DNA from 4 places in the Pectobacterium colocasium genome. Region 1 is predicted to be linked to each of the others. Evidence: predicted binding sites of a transcription regulator. Region 1 holds the regulator's gene; each other region holds the start of a gene.
The links. Region 1 encodes PurR, which represses purine synthesis genes. Its sites were predicted from a motif close to CANGCAAACGTTTGCNTG; they were not measured.
Positions count from the first base shown of each region.

Region 2: the regulator PurR is predicted to act here: its motif matches at 1,760-1,777, upstream of purL (phosphoribosylformylglycinamidine synthase).
Region 3: the regulator PurR is predicted to act here: its motif matches at 1,502-1,519, upstream of LCF41_RS03810 (NCS2 family permease).
Region 4: the regulator PurR is predicted to act here: its motif matches at 1,261-1,278, upstream of cvpA (colicin V production protein).

Region 1 covers NZ_CP084032.1:2,838,088-2,841,591, reverse strand. Annotated here, with positions in the region: gene LCF41_RS12685 (class I SAM-dependent methyltransferase) at 1-867, opposite strand, end outside; gene purR (HTH-type transcriptional repressor PurR) at 1,069-2,094, opposite strand; gene cydH (cytochrome bd-I oxidase subunit CydH) at 2,472-2,561, shown strand; gene LCF41_RS12670 (C40 family peptidase) at 2,665-3,504, opposite strand, start outside.
Region 2 covers NZ_CP084032.1:3,526,725-3,530,228, forward strand. Annotated here, with positions in the region: gene purL (phosphoribosylformylglycinamidine synthase) at 1-1,663, opposite strand, end outside; gene mltF (membrane-bound lytic murein transglycosylase MltF) at 1,880-3,388, shown strand; gene tadA (tRNA adenosine(34) deaminase TadA) at 3,406-3,504, opposite strand, start outside.
Region 3 covers NZ_CP084032.1:831,455-834,958, forward strand. Annotated here, with positions in the region: gene lpxP (kdo(2)-lipid IV(A) palmitoleoyltransferase) at 1-716, shown strand, start outside; gene LCF41_RS03805 (hypothetical protein) at 970-1,386, opposite strand; gene LCF41_RS03810 (NCS2 family permease) at 1,632-2,987, shown strand; gene LCF41_RS03815 (Na+/H+ antiporter) at 3,267-3,504, shown strand, end outside.
Region 4 covers NZ_CP084032.1:3,280,169-3,283,672, forward strand. Annotated here, with positions in the region: gene purF (amidophosphoribosyltransferase) at 1-665, opposite strand, end outside; gene cvpA (colicin V production protein) at 687-1,187, opposite strand; gene dedD (cell division protein DedD) at 1,505-2,245, opposite strand; gene folC (bifunctional tetrahydrofolate synthase/dihydrofolate synthase) at 2,235-3,503, opposite strand.

The DNA.
Region 1 (3,504 bases):
GCGTGAAACACGTACTCCTCCTTCGATCCCATCCAGACTGAATACCACTTGCCAGAGCTGGAGTGTTCTTGCTCTGAAGGCTCCAGCACAGAGGTTCAGGTAGTAGCTGAACATCCGGCGGAAGCGGTCATAGTTGCGCGGTCCGACGTGTTCAAACATGCCTACCGACACCACGCGGTCAAATTGCTGATCGAGATCGCGATAATCTTGTAGATCAATCGTGACATTCAGACTCTGACAACGCTGTTGTGCCAGCATCTGCTGTTCTCTGGAAATGGTGACGCCATAAACTGACACACCGTAGTGGCGTGCGGCGAATTCGGCAAGCCCGCCCCAGCCGCAACCGATGTCCAGCAGCGTCATTCCCGATTTGAGCTGGAGCTTTTCGCAGATCATCGCGAGTTTATCTTCCTGCGCCTGTTCCAGCGTCTGTGCTTGTTTCCAGTAAGCACAGGAGTATTGCATGTAAGGATCCAGCATCAGGGTAAAGAGGTCATTGCCTAAATCGTAATGTGCCTTGCCAACAATCTGAGCGCGTCTGCGGGATTGCGGATTCATGACACGTGAGAGGGCGACTCGCGTAAGATCGTGCAGACGGCGGGGCAACTTCGTTTCCAGCCCTGCACGCAGGACGCGATGGGAAAATATATCCAGTCGTTCACATTCCCACCAGCCCTCCATATAGCTCTCTCCCAGCCCCAGCGATCCTTCGCGCAGAACACGTTTAAAAAAACCAGGATGGGTCACGCGGATGTCAAAAGGGCGAGAGCCGTTGATGGTGATATCGGCGACATCCAACATGTCCTGCACGATGTGGAACCAGGGCGCGATATCGTCATCCCATTCTTCTGTATAAGGTAAACCCATCATGTCTCCTTAACTTTATGTAAAAGTATCGTAAAACATACCTGGACAGCACTTATCGCAGCCGACGTATCGGCTGTCACCAGAGAAAATGAAACGCGGTATTAAATTTAGAACTACTTCAGCCAGCATACAAGAAAATTGGCTGAAGCAGAGAGGGAAGCGGACAGGAATAAGAAAGTTGTCTGTATCGTGTCGTCGCGCTTAGCGGCGATAGTCGAGGTAAGGGCCGTCTGCCACAGAACGACGTTCAATTAACGTCGGATGGACTTCAATGACATGTGCATCTTCCCGCTTACTGGTAATGCGATCCAGCAACATCGCGAAGGCGGACTGCCCAAGACGCTCTTTCGGCTGATGAATGGTGGTCAGCGCCGGCGTAAAGAAACGCGCGTGGCGCACGTTGTCATACCCGATCACCGAAATATCCTGCGGCACGCGCAGACCCAGTTCGTCTGCCGCACAGATGGCACCCATCGCCATGATATCGCCACCGCAGAATACGGCCGTTGGTCGTTGTTTCTGCGCGAGAATCTGATGCATGGCTTTGTAACCGGATTCCGGCTCGAAATCGCCCTGAACCACCCATTCCTCGCGTACGGTGATGTCTGCTTCCTTCAGCGCTTTTAAAAAGCCGAGGTAGCGCCCGCTGCCAGTATTACGTTCTTGAATACCGGGAATGGCGCCGATATCCCGATGGCCGCGTTCGATCAGGTAGCGGCCTGCCATATAACCGCCTTCAAAGGCGTTATCGATAATCGTATCGGTAAAGTCGCTATGCATCTGGCCCCAGTCCATCACGACCATCGGGATGCTGCGATAGTCTTCCAGCATTGCCAGCAGCTCAGGTGGATATTCGGCACACATCACCAGTAAGCCGTCCACACGTTTTTGCGCCAGCATGGAGAGATAAGCGCGCTGTTTACCGATGTCGTTATGCGAATTACACAGCACCAGCGTGTAGCCTTTGGCATAGCAGCTGTTTTCGACGGCTTCGATGATCTCGGCGAAATAGGGGGCTTCGCTGGATGTAGCCAGCAAACCGATTGATTTAGTGTGGTTAACTTTGAGGCTGCGTGCGACGGCGCTGGGCGAATAGTGCAATTCTTTGATTGCCGCCCTGACGGCTGCCTTAGTCTCTTCGGCGACGAAACGTGTTTTATTGATCACGTGCGATACGGTTGTGGTGGAAACGCCAGCACGTTTTGCCACATCTTTAATCGTTGCCATCTAAAAATGACTCCTGAACTTACCTGTTACAGACGTAAGTATATTGTTAATCGTTTGCCTACGTTTAAAGTTCTTCTTCTAAGCTAAAAAACAGAATTTCAGAAGGAGAATGCCGAATGTTATACCGAAGGGATCTGGGTTGACGTTTTTCGACCGATACGCAGCGCTTTCATAAACAGCGGATTGTGTCCGATTTATCATGAAAGGGAAAGGGCTAATTTATACTATTAGTGATGCATTGGTCCGAGATTTTTCACTAAAATTATGAAAGAATCGTAATAACCCTATTGTTTGTGGTTTTAACCGCCTGGATGGGTTCGCAGTAAAGGGCGGTTTCCTCTTTCAGATAAAATTTGTTCGTTAATAAGGAGTGGTTTATGGATACAGATCTGAAGATGTCTTTGCTGACAACGGTTGGCGCACTGGCGATGATCATTGTGTTCAGTTTTGTTGCGGTGCTGAACTAACCGAACGATGCCTCTGTGTGATTTCCGTATTCAGACACGTTTATGCTACAGCTACATAAAACGTGTCTGAATCATTCTTCTTCTTCGATGCCGAATCCATTTCTCAACGAATTGTCTGTGGCGTTACTACGCGACGCGCGCCAACGTAGTGCTCCTGCCAATAATCTTCACTCAGTTTGCTGATACGAATATCTGAACCGGTACGCGGCGACTGGATAAATTTCCCTTCTCCCAGATAAACGCCGACATGATCGGCGGCACCGCGATTGTTGATGCGGAAGAAGACCAGATCGCCACTTTCCAGCTCGCTCTTTTTAATCGGAGCGGCATCACGCAGGTGATACATTTCATTGGCGGTACGTGGAATCTGGATCTTAACGACGTCTTTGTACGCGTAATAGACCAGTCCGCTACAGTCGAATCCGGTAAAAGGAGATGAGCCGCCCCAGTGGTAAGGCTTGCCTATTTGGCTCATCAACTTATTCATTGCTGTCGTTTTGGCATGTTGATAACGCTTTTTATGCGCCGCGCTCAGCGCCATACCTTTTTCTGTAGGCGCCGGATTTTTCTCCGCTTTTCCCTTGACCGTCGTTTTCTTCAGCCCGGTTTTGACTCTGGCCTGTGCGGTTGTCTGCTTTTCTTCTTCAGGCTTCAGCTTTTTGAGATTCTTTTTCACGAGTGCGGGCGTGCTGCTTTGCGTCCGTGACGGTTTTTTTTCTGTTGATTTGTTTACGCTGCGAGGTTTGGTTTTCGTGCTGACCGCGGTAGGTTCTGGTTTTTTGCTTTTGATCGGTGTCGGTGACTTCGCATTACCCTTTGTTTGACGGCTTTTCTTATTGGTTTCTTCAACGGCGCTTTTCTTTGGCGCAGAATGCGGGGTATGCGGTGCAGCCTGAACGACGTTCAGGGACAGATTGCTGAAAAATAATATAAAAAGAGTAAT
Region 2 (3,504 bases), 690 kb from region 1:
CAACAGCCAGAACATAGCGCTCCTGCGATTCATTACACCAAACTTCCAGCGGGCTCATGCCCGGCTCATCGTTCAGAATATCGCGCAGTTCAAAGCGGCCACCGCGGCCACCGTCGCTCACCAGCTCCGGCATGGCGTTGGACAAACCGCCCGCACCGACATCGTGAATGAACAGGATCGGGTTGGCTTCACCCAACTGCCAGCAGCGGTCGATCACTTCCTGACAGCGGCGCTCCATTTCCGGGTTATCGCGCTGTACTGAAGCAAAATCCAGGTCTGCATCAGACTGACCCGATGCCATAGAGGAAGCAGCACCACCGCCCAGACCGATATTCATGGACGGCCCGCCCAGAACAATCAGTTTGGCACCAACGCTAATTTCCCCTTTCTTGACGTGATCGGCGCGGATGTTGCCAATGCCGCCCGCCAGCATGATCGGTTTGTGGTAACCGCGCAGTTCTGTGCCATTGTGGCTATCGACGCGTTCTTCATAAGTACGGAAATAGCCCGTCAGTGCAGGACGACCGAATTCGTTGTTGAATGCCGCGCCGCCCAGAGGGCCTTCGGTCATAATATCCAGCGCGCTGACAATACGCTCAGGCTTGCCAAACTCTTCTTCTTCCCACGGCTGAATAAAGCCTGGAATACGCAGGTTCGAGACGGAGAAACCCACCAGACCCGCTTTCGGCTTGGAGCCGCGGCCTGTTGCGCCTTCATCACGAATTTCACCACCGGATCCTGTTGCGGCGCCCGGCCACGGCGAAATCGCGGTTGGGTGGTTATGCGTTTCAACCTTCATCAGGATATGTGCATCTTCCTGATGGTAAGCATATTGCCCGTTGGTATCCGTGTAGAAACGACCGACGGCGGATCCTTCCATGACGGCGGCGTTATCTTTATAGGCGGAGAGAACGTGATCGGGCGTATGTTCAAACGTGTTTTTAATCATTTTGAACAGTGATTTCGGCTGAGCGACGCCGTCGATCACCCAATCAGCGTTAAAAATCTTGTGGCGGCAGTGTTCAGAGTTCGCCTGTGCGAACATATACAGCTCGATATCGTTAGGATTGCGCCCCAGTTTGGTGAAGACTTCCAGCAGATAATCAATCTCATCTTCCGCTAATGCCAGCCCCAGACGGACGTTAGCCTCTTCCAGCGCCTGGCGCCCTTGCAGCAGAATTTCGATGCGTTTGAAAGGTGCAGGCTGATGATGAGAGAACAGCGCTTCGGCCTGTTTCAGGTCGCTAAACACGCTTTCCATCATCCGATCATGCAGCAATGCCCCCAGTTGCTGCCACTGTTCATCGCTCAGCGTAGGCGCATGAATATAGAAAGCCAGACCGCGTTCCAGACGCAGCACTTTGCTTAATCCACAGTTATGGGCGATATCCGTTGCTTTGGAAGACCACGGTGAAATCGTGCCGGGACGCGGCGTGACCAGTAACAGATGGCCTTGCGGCTCGTGCTCCGCGAGAGAAGGACCATACTTCAGCAAACGTGTCAGTTTGGCCTGTTCATCGGTGTTCAGCGGGGCGCTGACATCGGCGAAATGTACGTATTCAGCATAGATATCGCTAACCGGCAAAACGTGCTCTTTGCAGCGGACCAGCAATTTATTAATACGAAAAGCCGATAAAGCAGGTGAACCACGCAGTATTTCCATAATCTAAAGTTCTCTCGTCTTCGATGCTCTGGCTGCGATACAGCCATTGGGCACAACAGGGGGGAAACGCGCACATTATAGAGAATCCTTCCCCCGGACGAAACCGTTTGCGTGGCGATAATTTCATATCGTATCCGGAGAATGATTAATCGGTGACCAAATCAATAAAAGTTGCACACTGGCGGTTTGTTAAGCAAAATGCCCCCACTCTGGGAAATGACGTATAAAAAAACTGCCGTTACAGACAGACAGGCCGCACGGCCGCCGAGAGATAACTATTTGAAGCCTTTAAAATTAAATTATTTTTTCATCGGGATTATCACGTTACTGCTGGCGTTAGCGCTATGGCCTAGCATTCCCTGGCGCAGTAGCCAGGATGCTCAGCTCAGGCAGATCCTCTCACGCGGTGAGTTGCGTATCAGCACCGTTAATTCACCGCTGACTTATGCATTGAGCAACGGATCCCCGACAGGTCTGGATTATGAACTGGCAAAACGTTTCGCTGATTACCTCGGCGTCAAGCTGGTGGTGTCGTCACGTAAGAACCTTGACGAACTGTTTGACGATCTGGACGGTGATGACGCCGATCTGCTAGCTGCCGGGCTGATTTATAATCATGAGCGTCTGGAACGCTTCCGTGCTGGCCCAACCTACTATTCCATTTCACAGCAAATAGTCTATCGCCTCGGCTCGCCCCGTCCAAAAACGCTGGATAAACTGCAAGGCCGGCTCGTCGTTACATCCGGTTCCGCGCACGCGGCAACCCTACGCGATCTAAAAGCAGAGAAGTACCCGCAGTTGAACTGGGAATCCGCCTCGGACCAGAGCACGCAGGAATTATTGAAGCAGGTAGCTGACGGCAGGCTGGACTACACGCTGGGTGATTCGGTCACGATTGGCTTGATGCAACGCATTCACCCGCAGCTCGCCGTCGCCTTCGATCTCAGCGACGAAGAACCCGTCACCTGGTATATGCGCCGTTCGCACGATGATAGCCTGTCTGCCGCGCTGCTGGACTTCTTCAGCCAGATTGTCGAAGACGGCACGCTTGCGCGTCTGGAGGAGAAATATCTCGGTCACGTGGGCGAATTTGACTATGTCGATACCACCACATTCCTGAGTGCAATTGATGACACACTGCCGGACCTACGCCCGCTGTTTGAAAAATACGCCACCGATATCGACTGGAAGCTGCTGGCCGCCATCTCCTATCAGGAATCACACTGGAACCCGCTGGCGACGTCACCGACCGGCGTACGCGGGCTAATGATGCTCACACGCAACACCGCAGAAAGCCTGAACGTCACCGATCGCGTCGATCCTGAACAAAGTATTCGCGGTGGCGCGCAGTATATGTCACACATGATGCAGAAAATGCCGGACACCATCCCAGAGGATGAAAAAATCTGGTTTGCGCTGGCGTCCTACAATATGGGGTACGCCCATCTGCTTGACGCGCGTAAATTGACGGAAAAACAGAAAGGTAACCCCGACAGTTGGGTCGATGTGAAAATGCGCCTGCCGATGCTAAGTCAAAAGCGCTATTACACGCAAACCACCTACGGCTACGCGCGCGGACACGAAGCCTATAACTACGTGGAAAACATTCGGCGCTATATGGTGAGTCTGGAAGGTTACCTGATAGAAAAAGAAGCGAAAGCGCAGCAACAGACCCAGATCGCACAAGGCTACCCTGCCGTTCCTATCAATAAGGTGCCGGAATAAACCTGCATAAAACGCCGCTACTCCTGCGCGGCGTTTTTGACTGCGGCACGACGGGCTTTATGTTGCTCACGGCGCAGGCGAAAGAAGGCGCTGAGCGTAGCAGAACATTCATCAGC
Region 3 (3,504 bases), 2.0 Mb from region 1:
TCTCTGGCGACGAAAGAGAAGCGATGATCGATAGCAACTTTGCTTCGCTCGGTATGGCATTGGTCGAAACCGGCATGGCCTGGTTCTGGTCCGATCGCCGTGTACGTCACTGGTTTGATGTTTCGGGACTGGAACATTTACACCACGCCACGGCAAAAGGTCAGGGCATAATGGTGATTGGTATTCACTTTATGTCGTTGGAACTGGGCGGCAGGGCGATGGGGCTATGTCGACCAATGATGGCGATGTACCGTCCGCACAATAATAAAGCGATGGAAATGGTACAAACCTGGGGGCGTTCTCGTTCGAACAAGGCAATGATCGACCGTAAAGATCTGCGTGGCATGGTGCAAGCGCTGAAACGTGGTGAAGCGGTATGGTTCGCACCCGATCAGGACTATGGCCCTAAAGGCAGCGTGTTTGCCCCGTTCTTTGCGGTGAAAAATGCGGCGACGACCAGCGGCACGTATACGATAAGCCGTCTGGCAAAACCGGCGATGATGACGACAGTGCTGATTCGCAAGCCCGATGCTTCTGGCTATCAACTGGTGATTCAGCCCGAATTGCAGGATTATCCTTATCACGATGAACAGGCTGCGGCGTGTTATATGAATAAGGTGGTTGAGAAGGAAATCATGCGGGCGCCTGAGCAGTATCTCTGGCTGCATCGTCGTTTTAAAACGCGACCGGCCGGGGAAGTCTCGCTCTACGCCTGATGGCATAAACACGTGTGATATCGGATGGCGCTTCTGCGCTATCACGGTATGGTGAGCAGAGCCAGTTACGCATCGTGTAAAACAAAAATGGCTACCAGATGGCAGCCATTTTAGGGTGGTTAACGTACTTAAGTACGATTAACGGAAGATAGCGTGGGGGTTAACACCGCGATAGGTTTTGCCCAACGCTTTTAATATTTGATTGATTTTGCGGACAACGCGCATCTTTTTTATCCCCACGATTCTTAAATAATTATTGGTTGAAAGTACCAAAGTTGATGTTGATGTTTTCAAACATAGCGATGATTTTGTTCAGCAGTTTCATGGTCATTTCCTCATTGTTAGTTGATTGTTTTTCTGTGATGCTGTTCACGTTTTTAAGAATACTCGCACTGATACGAGTGGTCAACTTTTTTGTGATGAGAATCACAAAAAAATGAACGATCAGTTTGTGAGGAATAAACCGCTGTTTTGATTTTCGTCTAAAAACCTTTTCTGCTTTTTCTTCATACTGACGCGTTTTCAGCGAATTGCCTGCTTGAACGCGGCCCGTACTAGCCGAGCGCTGCCTTATCGGACAGATTAAGTGAGATAGGTAAATTGTCTCGATTAGCAGTTGAAATAAGCGCGGGTGAAGCGGGATAATCACGCGTTTCACATTGCCAGGCACCGTTTATCCAGCTTGTTTTAATACAGCCTGTTTTGATACAGCAGTGTCTTGATATAGCAACGTTTCTATACATCAATGTCTTGATAAGACAACGTTTTCCGGTTTTGCATTCAGCGAGTTAATCGTTTGCGTGCGGGGCCATACGGTTCATGGTGCGCCAGTGAGGTTGGTGCGCTTGCGGAGCAAGGCCGCAGGAACCGGTCAAATTGATCGTAAATAATAATGGCATTTCAGGGGATACCACCATGTCAAACACCACTCGTCAGGCTGGCTCGCAGGGCACGCTTGATGCTTTTTTCAAAATTACACAGCGCGGCAGTAATGTGCGTCAGGAAGTATTAGCGGGTCTGACGACGTTTCTGGCGATGGTTTACTCGGTGATTGTGGTGCCGAGTATGCTGGGCAAGGCCGGCTTCCCGCCTGCGGCCGTGTTTGTGGCAACCTGTCTGGTCGCCGGGCTGGGATCGCTGCTGATGGGGTTGTGGGCTAATCTGCCGATGGCGATTGGCTGTGCGATTTCACTGACGGCGTTTACCGCGTTCAGTCTGGTGCTGGGGCAACAAATCAGTATTCCCGTGGCGCTGGGAGCGATCTTCCTGATGGGCGTGCTGTTTACCATCATTTCCGTCACAGGCATCCGTTCCTGGATCTTACGTAATCTGCCGATGGGCGTGGCGCACGGAACGGGGATTGGTATTGGTCTGTTCCTGCTGATTATTGCCGCTAACGGTGTGGGTCTGGTGGTAAAAAACCCGATTGATGGCTTGCCAGTCGCGCTGGGTGATTTCACCTCTTTTCCCGTCATTATGTCTCTGCTGGGGCTGGCGGCGACCATCGGTTTAGAGAAGCGTCGCGTACCGGGTGGTATTCTGCTGGTTATCATCGCGATCTCTATTCTGGGGCTGATTTTTGACCCGAAGGTAAAATATGCTGGCTTCTTTGCGTTGCCAAGCCTGACGGCGGCTGACGGTTCGTCGCTGATCTTCAGTCTGGATATCATGGGTGCATTGCAGCCGATGGTTCTGCCGAGCGTGCTGGCGCTGGTGATGACTGCCGTGTTCGATGCCACTGGCACGATCCGTGCCGTAGCCGGACAGGCGAACCTGCTGGATAAAGACGGGCAAATCATCAACGGTGGTAAAGCGCTGACCGCAGATTCCGTGAGCAGCATTTTCTCCAGCCTGGTCGGGACGTCGCCTGCGGCGGTCTACATCGAATCGGCGGCGGGTACGGCGGCTGGTGGTAAAACGGGCTTAACGGCAACCGTCGTGGGTGTGCTGTTCCTGCTGCTGCTTTTTGTCTCTCCATTAGCGTATCTGGTGCCTGGCTATGCCACCGCACCTGCGCTGATGTACGTTGGTCTGCTGATGTTGGGCAACGTCTCCAAACTGAACTTTGATGACTTCGTGGATGCGATGTCCGGTCTGGTTTGTGCCGTATTCATCGTACTGACCTGTAACATCGTGACCGGTATCATGCTGGGCTTTGGCGCCCTGGTATTAGGCCGCATTTGTGCTGGCGAATGGCGTAAGCTGAACATCGGCACCGTCATTATCGCTGTCGCACTGGTGGTGTTCTACGCAGGCGGCTGGGCGCTGTAATCCCTTCCAACAGACCTTCTGGCACCGTCCAGAAGGTCTGTGATTCCTCGTTTTTCCTTCCTCTTTCTCTTCCTTATCATTTCTCACGCCAAACACGATTTTATGTGCCCTTTTATTGGCTTTGGGTTGATGTTACTTGTGTGATAATCAATGTTGTTATTAATTTCGATTTCGGCCAGAAATCCATTTTCATACCGGACTAAATGCGTTAAATATGGAAGGGCAGTTTGCTCGCTAACAGGCAGAATTTTTTGACTTAGGAGTACATCTAAGGAAAGCATGGAAATATTTTTTACGATTCTTATTTTGACCCTGGTGGTATCTCTGTCCGGGGTGATTACCCGCATTTTACCTTTTCAAATTCCCCTACCTTTAATGCAAATTGCGCTTGGTGCCATTCTTGCCTGGCCCCAGTTCGGTTTGCACGTTGATTTCAATCCTGAGCTGTTTATGGTGCTCTTCATTCCGCCGCTGCTGTTTGCCGATGGCTGGAAAACGCCGACGCGTGAGTTTCTGC
Region 4 (3,504 bases), 440 kb from region 1:
AAAAATTCAAAGCCCAGCGTATCCAGCGCGACGCTTTCCGACGCCACCATATATTCGCTGCGGCCATCTTCCAGATCGCGCTTACCAATCACCAGCGGACGAATCCCGTTAGGATCGCGGAAAGCCACCATACCGTGACCGATAATCATGCCGACACAGGCATAGGCACCGCGAATTTGCTGGTGCGTCGCGGCAACGGCCGCAAAAATATTATCGGCTTCCAGTGGGTAATGTTGGAAACGGTCCAACTCTCTGGCAAAAATATTCAGTAGAATTTCAGAATCAGACGTGGTGTTAACGTGACGGCGCTCCTGCTCGAACAGCTTTTTACGCAGCTCGTGGGCGTTAGTCAGGTTACCGTTGTGAGCCAACGTGATACCGAAAGGAGAGTTAACATAGAAAGGCTGTGCTTCCGAGGCGCTGGAACTGCCCGCGGTTGGATAACGCACGTGACCAAGCCCCATGTTTCCCTGTAAGCGTTGCATGTGCCGCGCTTCAAACACATCTTTCACCAGGCCATTGGCCTTACGCAGGCGAAAACAATTAAAGGCATCGATGGTTACAATACCCGCTGCATCCTGCCCACGGTGTTGCAACACCGTTAACGCGTCATAAATCGACTGGTTGACCGGTGTAAAACCGGCGATACCGACAATACCGCACATGGTGTCTTTTCCTCATCAGCGCTACCGCAGCGGTAAATGCTGCGGCAAGAAACTTGACGTGCTTTGCAGATAGTCAAAAAACCACCTGATAATATAACTGAACTGCGGGATTAACTGGGACTGCTTCCAGTCATCACTTTGTGAAAAACCGGTGAAAGTATCCAGAAAGAATAGCAGTGCGGAAACGATCAGCACCCCGCGCAGCGCACCAAAACAGATGCCCAGAACGCGATCGGTGCCGGATAATCCGGTACGTTCAACCAGCGAACTAATCGCATAGTTGACGATAGCCCCCACAATCAACGTTGCAATAAACAGAATGGCAATCGCAATACCATTACGCACCAGCTCATCATCAAAACGGGTGAAGTAGACCGCGAGGTAAGCGTAGTAATGGCTGGCGACAAAAAAAGCACATCCCCAGGTCACTAACGACAGCGCTTCACGAACAAACCCCCGGATCAGGCTAACCAAAGCCGAAAATCCGATGATGCCAATAATGACGTAATCAACCCAAACCATGAACTATCCTAATAATGAACGATGCTACCGATAAGCCGCTACGTCATCCTGTTCGCGGCGCATTCTAACAGAAAAAGAAAACGTTTGCGTAGCGTATTTCCGCCGATTTCATCAATAGATAATCAGGCGAAAAAATCAGCAATAGACCATGCCTGAGCCTATTAACCGTCGGCGTAATAAAATCAACAACAACCGTCTTAAAACAGGTACGGGGTGAAGCATCACGCATGTGAGCCTCATCCCCGCGGCCTGTTTCTATCTATTTACGTGGCAGACGACAGACTACTCTGCCCCGTTATTCTCACGCTCAACGACCGTTAACGAACGGAATGCGCACGCACCTGTCCGCTTAGCCCGCTGAGTTGTTTCAGCTCACCCAGCGAGGACTCCAGCTTCTGCTTAGACGCATCCGGCCCCACGTAAATACGGGTGATTTCTCCTGAAACCGGCGTTGACGGCACGGTATACGCGCGATAGCCGGAAAGACGCAATTTGGCGACAATTTCATTCACCTTATCCGCGTTTTTCAGTGCACCAAGCTGCACAATGTAGGCCTGTCCGACAGGGGCTTGCTGCGCTGGTTGGGTTTCAGGCTTCACTTCCGGCTTGGGTTCCGGTTTAGGCTCAGGCTTTGGTTTCACTTCTGGCTTCACCTCAGGTTTTGGCTGAGGCTTCGGCGTCACCGGGGTCTGAACCGGCGGACGCTCAACCACCACTGGCGGTGCCGTCATGGATGGCGTATTCGTGCCAGAATGGGACGATGGCGGCGCCTGCGTCGTGGTTTCAGGTGCTGTAGTTGTAGATGATGTGGATGATCTCGCTTCGGCTTCCGCGCTGTTCTGCATCGCCGCTTCCGCCCCTTCCGGTGGCAACGACGGGTTCAGCGCAGGCAGCGATTCCATCTCATTACTGTCACCCGGTTTAGGGATCAGCGGAATCGACGCAAACTCGTCCTCGTAGTGCTTCTTCTTACCGTCCAGCAGGCCAGGTAAGACGATCACGCCCAACGCGACCAGAATGACCGTCCCCACCAGGCGATTCTGAAATTTACTCGCCATTCGCCTTCTCCTCATCCAGCGCTTCCATCACATGCGCTACCGTATGAAAAGATCCACAAACAATGACGATATCCTGCTCTGCGGCCTCGGACATCGCCTGCTGCCAGGCAGTCACGACATCGGGGAACGATTGGCTGCGCGTCAGGTGCTCAGCAATCTGCTGCGCGGTGGCACCACGCGGCCCTTCCAGCGGTGCGCAATACCACTCATCCACCAACGGCGTTAAGTGAGCCAGCGTACCAGCAATATCTTTATCCGACAGCATGCCGACGACGGCCCGCACTTTTCCGGTTGTCGGCAGTGCGGCTAAACGGTTTGCCAGATACGCCGCCGCATGGGGATTGTGTGCAACATCAAGAATCACTCGCGGTGATGCCTGCACCGTCTGAAAACGCCCCGGTAACGCCGCGTTCTGCACCCCCTGTCGAATCGCGTCTTCGCTCACATTGAGTGACGAATAGTGCAGTGCGGCCAGCGCGGTGGCAGCATTAGCCAATGGAACATTGGGTAATGGCAGACGAGATAATTCACGCTGCTTATCCTGCCAGCTCCACGTCTCACGCTGAACGGAATAGTCCCAGTCCCGACCACGATGGCGCAGCAGTGCCCCTTTCTCCGCGGCAACATCGGCAATCGTTCCCGGCATATCCGGCTCGCCGACAACGGCAGGTCTACCCTGTCGAAATATTCCCGCTTTCTCACGGCCAATACTTTCTCGATCGTTACCTAACCAGTCGGTATGGTCGATCGCAATACTGGTGACGACGGAAACATCGGCATCCACAATATTGGTGGCGTCCAGACGCCCGCCCAACCCTACTTCCAGAATGACGACATCCAGGTTCGCCTGCTTAAAGAGCTGCAACGCCGACAGCGTGCCGAATTCAAAATAGGTGAGCGATACCGCCCCTCTTCCTGCTTCGATATACGCAAACGCCTGAGTGTGCTGCGCTTCAGGCAATTCTTTGCCCTGGATACGCACCCGTTCAGTATAGCGAACAAGATGGGGAGAACTATACACGCCAACCCGTAACCCAGCAGCCAGCAGAATCGATTCCAGCGTACAGCAGGTGGTTCCCTTGCCGTTTGTCCCCGCGACAGTGAAAACCGTTGCGGCAGGCTGTAGCAGTTGGAGATGTTCAGCAACCTGCTTAACGCGCTCCAGACCTAAATCAATGGCCTGCGCGTGCAGGTGCTCAAGATAATGAAGCCACGTGACCAAAGGTGACGTGGCTTGAGGTATTTGAAGAGTATCCATG